Linked DNA regions of Acuticoccus sp. I52.16.1. The protein of the gene in region 1 interacts with the protein of each later gene in a pairwise test. Links are inferred from orthologs where the notes say so. Each region holds a gene or a part of one and is shown in the gene's direction. Other genes may lie near its edges.

Region 1 (2,869 bases):
GACCTGGCCGAGCTCGCCGCCGCGCGCGATGCGATCCGCGCCGTCCGCCCGGATCTCGGCGCGGCCGAGGCGGTTGTGCATCCGGCCGGATGGGACTGCCTGGCCGTCGAGATGGGGGGCGCGCTGTTCAAGTTTCCGCGCACGGAGGCGGCGGCGACGCGGCTGCGCGGCGAGCCGGCGCGGCTCGACCTCGCGCGAGCGGGCCTCGCGCGGCGGCATGTCGCAATGCCGTGCGTGCCGCAGATGCGCCTCCACACGGCGCCCCGGCTCTTCTCCGAGCACGCGATGCTGCGCGGGGCGATGGTCGACCCCGCCGCCTATCACGCGATGGGCCCCGCCGCGCGCGAGCGCCTGGCCGACGACGTCGCCGCCGTGTACGTCGCGCTGCACGAGGTCGACACCGCGCAGGCGCAGGCCGCCGGGGTCGGCCGCCTGCCGCCCTGGCCGCCGGCGGCGCAGCTCTTCGACGCGGCCGCCCGCGTGCTCGACCCGCCGTTGCTGGCGCGCGTCGCCGCGACGATGGGGCGGGTCGCGGTCAGCCACCCGGACGCGCTGGTCTTCGGCCACTTCGACACGCACGGCTGGAACATGGCCTACGATGCCGAGGCGGGCCGCTTGACGGGGCTGTTCGACTTCGGCGACGCCGGCCTCGGGGCGCGCCATACCGACCTGTCCTATCCGTCGTTCGTCTCGCCGGAGCTGACGGCGCGGGTCGTGCGGCGATACGAAGCGCGGGGCGGACGCCCCGTGGATCTGCCCCATGTCCTCGATCTCCACACGGTGCTGCGTGTGATCGAGATCGTCGACGCGGGGGATCGCCCGGCGCCGTTCGTCTGGGCGTTGACAGACTGGCTGGCGGCGCTCGATCGGTTACGCGCAAGGGGTGGCCCGTGGGAGGGCTAACGCCTTGGCATTCGGGGGAGCCTTGTCCCCACAAGATTGGATTCCCATGTTTGACGATGTCGGCGTCGGCCTCTTGCCAAGCCCTGCGTTGGGTTTACCATCGATCCCAGACGCCAGAATCTCCCGATCGACCGAGCCGGTATCATCGACAGGTACCGGCTTGCGCGATGTTCTTCGACGTTCCAGGATGGCGAGCATGACGAGGGTTCCGGACCGATCGGCACCGAAGCGGATGACGAGGGCGTTCGCGCGCCTGTCCGCGTCGCCGAGTGGGCCGGGTCCAACGGCCTCGGACAAGGACGAGGGCGATACTGGTGATGAGAACGGTGACGGGAACGACGCCGGCACGTTGGTCATCACACGGCCAAAACCGAAGACGAAGCGCCCGAACATGTACCGGGTGCTTCTGTTAAACGACGACTACACGCCGATGGAGTTCGTCGTTCACGTCTTGGAGCGTTTCTTCCAGAAGAATAGGGAAGAAGCGACCAGAGTTATGTTGCATGTCCACCACCACGGCGTCGGCGAGTGCGGCGTTTACACCTACGAGGTCGCCGAAACAAAGGTGACGCAGGTGATGGACTTTGCGCGAAAGCATCAGCATCCTCTCCAGTGTGTGATGGAGAAGAAGTGAGGAGCGACTGTGCCGTCATTCTCCCGAAGCCTTGAAAAGGCGCTGCACCAAGCGCTCGCCGCCGCCAACGAGCGTCGCCAGGAATACGCGACGCTCGAACACCTCCTCCTCGCACTGGTCGACGACCAGGACGCGGCCTCCGTCATGAAGGCCTGCAACGTCGATCTGGACCGGCTACGCCGCGACCTCAGCGACTACATCGACACGGAGCTCGACAACCTGGTCGTCGATGGCGACGACGATTCCAAACCCACGGCCTCATTCCAGCGCGTCATTCAACGCGCGGTCATCCACGTTCAGTCTTCCGGCCGAGAGGAGGTGACGGGCGCCAATGTCCTCGTCGCCATCTTCGCCGAACGCGAAAGCCACGCGGCATACTTCCTGCAGGAGCAGGAGATGACGCGCTACGACGCTGTCAATTACATCAGCCATGGCATCGCAAAGCGCGCTGGCGCCGGTGCCGAGCGCACCCGCGAGGCCGAAGAAGATATGCCGCAGGATGAAGCTGCGGGCCCGAAGCGGAAGACAGACGCCCTCGAGGCCTACTGCATCAATCTCAACGAGAAAGCCCGCAAGGGGAAGGTCGATCCGCTGATCGGCCGTGATCAGGAAGTCCGCCGCACCATCCAGGTCCTCTGCCGCCGGCAGAAGAACAACCCGCTCTTCGTGGGCGACCCCGGCGTCGGCAAGACCGCGATCGCCGAAGGCCTCGCCAAGCGCATTACCGAGGGCGACGTCCCGGAGGTCCTCAACGATTCCACCATCTTCGCGCTCGACATGGGCGCGCTGCTCGCCGGTACCCGCTACCGCGGCGACTTCGAGGAGCGCCTGAAGCAGGTCGTCAAGGAGATCGAGGAGTACCCCGGCGCCATCATGTTCATCGACGAGATCCACACCGTGATCGGTGCGGGGGCGACGTCGGGCGGCGCGATGGACGCCTCCAACCTCCTCAAGCCGGCGCTGTCGTCCGGCGCGATCAAGTGCATCGGCTCCACGACCTACAAGGAGTACCGCCAGTTCTTCGAGAAGGACCGCGCCCTGGTGCGCCGCTTCCAGAAGATCGACGTGGCGGAACCCAACGTCGAGGACGCGATCGAGATCCTGAAGGGCCTGAAGCCGCGGTACGAGGAGTTCCACGGCCTCAAGTTCACCAACGAGGCGATCAAGTCCGCGGTCGAGCTCAGCCACCGCTACATCAACGACCGCAAGCTGCCGGACAAGGCGATCGACGTGATCGACGAGACCGGCGCGTCGCAGATGCTGCTGGCCGAGAACAAGCGCCGCAAGAAGGTCGACGTGAAGGAGATCGAGGCGACGGTCGCCACGATGGCC
Region 2 (2,821 bases), 300 kb from region 1 along the record:
CCCCTGCGCAGCGGTGCCCTGGGTGAGGGCGAAGTTGAAGATGGCGGCCTGCTCGGCGCCGAGCTGGACGAAGCGCCGGTAGATCGGGGCGGGGAAGTATCCCTTGCCGAAGCCCGCGGCGCCCGCCGCACGCTCCAGCCCGGCCTGCTCCTTGGCGCGCATGATCGCGACGTAGAAGTACGCGCTGCGGCTGGTCTCGAGGTCGTCCACCCCGTAGGCGACCATGCTGGCCGTGGTGAGCAACTCGTTGATCGTCGCGGTGTAGGCGGCGGACATGTCGGCGATGGTCGTCGAGAGGGTGGTCACCTGGTCGCGCATGCGGGGGAGGGCGGCGAGGGCGGCGACGGCGGTGTTCGCCTGCTCGGCCATCGCGCCGATGAGAGCGCTGTCGTCGAGAGCGGCGACGAGGGCCGCCTGCGCCGCGTCGGTCTGGCGCCACTGCTCCTTGACGAGTGGGCTGAACTCACCGCCGCCGGCACCGATGAAACCGGCGGAGAGACCGCGTTCCTTCTGCAACTCGTGGGCGAGGACGCTGAAGATCGGCGCACTTTCGAGGCGGATCTCGGCGTCGATCGCACTGCTCCACTTGCGGCTCTGTTCGCTGAGGATCCAGCCGCAGAGCGTTGTCAGCCCGATCAGGGGGACCATCGCAACGAGTGTGATTCGCGTGCCGAGCCGCATAGGATGCACTCACCATTGACTGGATGCCTCCGCCTGGAAGTAGCAACCGTTCCTGGGCCGAAGCCGTGCCGCATGCCGGCACCTCCCGGCGCGGCCGCGTTATTCGCGCGATGCGCGGCGCGGGGAATGAAACCAAACGCGAAGATTACCGTTCTCGCCCTGTACGGCGTGGCGCGGTGCGCCGGCGTCCGGCCGCGCATCCGCCTTGGTTTAGAGCTTTTCTAATCTATGGGCGGCCATTCGACGAATGCCCGGATGCTGGCCGGTGACGCGACGCCGCCGGGGCGTGCCGCGCCGGCCCGCCGTCCGCAGAGGAGACGATGATGAAGAAGATTCCGACCACGATCGACCTCAACGACCAGACCCGCAAGGCGATGGTCGGCCTTCTGCAGGCGAACCTCGCCGATGGGATCGACCTCGTGTACCACCTGAAGCAGGCGCACTGGACCTTGCGTGGCCCCAACTTCATCGGCCTGCACGAGCTGCTCGACACGCTGCACGAGCAGGTCGAGGACAAGGTCGACCTCACCGCCGAGCGCATCGCCGTGCTGGGCGGCCAGGCCGAAGGCACGGTCGACGTTTCGGCGCAGACCTCGCGGCTGCCGAAGTACCCGCTCGATGCCGTGACGATCGAGGACCACGTCGCCGCCGTGACGAAATCGCTGGCCGCCTACGCCGCCAACGTGCGCAAAGCCATCGAGGAAGCCAGCGAGGCGGGGGACGAGGGGACGGCCGATCTGTTCACCGAGATCAGCCGTGCCGCCGACCGCGCGCGCTGGTTCATCGAGGCGCACAAGCCCGTGGGCTGACCGCCCCGCCGCGAGCGAGGGGAACCGCTGCGGCCGGCTCGGCCGCCGGCGAGGATGAACGGGCTCGGCGCAATGCGTCGGGCCCGCTTTACGTTACGGCAACCTCAATGCCCGCACAAAGAAGTCGGATGCATTGTAAGCATCGGCTTGGTTGGAGTGTCCGCGGTTGCGTCTCACCGATCTCCCGCAAGGCAGTGCCCGGGTCGTACCCGGGTCGCGCCCCATCTTCATCCCCGGCCCCGCGCCCCGGCGTCGGCCGGGACGGTTCCTTCTGCGCACCGGCGGCTGGATCGCGCGCACGGCTGCGCTCTCGGCGACGGTGCTGGTGGCGATGGGGGCGACGGTCGGCGATCAGGGTCTGACCGCGCTGCTGACCGAGGGGCGCCCGTCCTGGGCGCCGGCGCTGCAGGCGGCCGACCCGGGCGTCGCGCTCTCGCCGCACGTGGCGTTCGCCGACGGCACGGTGGCCGCGCTTCCCTCCACGCTCGCCGCGGCCGAGGCGCGCAAGGGCGACAGCCTCAACGCGCCCGCGCCCGGCGGTGGGACGCGCGCCGTCGCCCCGGTCGACAGCCTGCTCGCCGCGGCCAGTCCCGAGACCTTCCCGCGCGTCGCATTCGTGCGGCCGCGCAAGGCGGACCCGGTGCCGGCCGCCAAGCAGCGCCCGGCGCGCACCTCCTCGCGCCTCGCCGAGGCGGCCCTCACCTCCATGTACTCGGCCTACATGCCCGAGCGGGTAACGATCGAAACGCCGTTCGCGCTGCTCTTCCAGGACCCCAAGGCGGGGGCGGCGACGGCGGCGGGGCTGACGCCGGGCCTCTCCGGCAACGGCCTCGACCACTGGTGGTCGGACCGGCCGCTGCCCTCGACCATCACCAGCGACAAGTCGCTGAAGTGCCTGGCCGAGGCGGTCTACTTCGAGGCGCGGGGCGAGGGAATGGCGGGGCAGGAGGCGGTGGCCCAGGTGGTGGTCAACCGCGTCAAGAACCCGACCTACCCCGACGACGTGTGCGGTGTCGTCTACCAGAATCGGCGCTGGTACAACCGCTGTCAGTTCACCTTCGCCTGCGACCGCATCAAAGACGTCGTGCGCGACCCGGAAGCGTGGGCGATTGCCGAGGATATCGCCGGCCGCTACGCCCGCGGCGAGACGTGGCACCCCGAGATCGGCGCCGCCACGCACTACCACGCCGACAGTGTCAGCCCCAGCTGGGCCAACCTGATGCGCGCGGTGAAGACGATCGACCACCACACGTTCTACATGACGCGCAACGGCGGCTGGACCTGAGCCGGCCCCGCCCGCGCGCGGGCGATCGTTCTGCGCACCATGGTCG

What was found.
Region 2: the proteins of clpS (region 1) and dps interact in binary tests that used the Escherichia coli proteins (3 or more experiments, as listed by UniProt). The link is inferred for Acuticoccus sp. I52.16.1 from one-to-one orthologs.

Annotation. Positions count from the first base shown.
Region 1 is NZ_CP094828.1:1,761,036-1,763,904, reverse strand. The notes cover bases 52-2,846. They hold clpS (ATP-dependent Clp protease adapter ClpS), read left to right. Parts: upstream 52-1,156; coding sequence 1,157-1,537; downstream 1,538-2,846. Other genes in these bases: clpA (ATP-dependent Clp protease ATP-binding subunit ClpA), read left to right, coding at 1,547-2,846; MRB58_RS07985 (phosphotransferase family protein), read left to right, coding at 52-903. Outside these bases: more of MRB58_RS07985, read left to right, coding at 1-51; more of clpA, read left to right, coding at 2,847-2,869. UniProt on the Escherichia coli protein: Involved in the modulation of the specificity of the ClpAP-mediated ATP-dependent protein degradation.
Region 2 is NZ_CP094828.1:1,462,347-1,465,167, reverse strand. The notes cover bases 1-2,747. They hold dps (DNA starvation/stationary phase protection protein Dps), read left to right. Parts: upstream 1-1,004; coding sequence 1,005-1,490; downstream 1,491-2,747. Other genes in these bases: MRB58_RS06610 (cell wall hydrolase), read left to right, coding at 1,657-2,747; MRB58_RS06620 (methyl-accepting chemotaxis protein), read right to left, coding at 1-648. In the rest of the region: more of MRB58_RS06610, read left to right, coding at 2,748-2,775.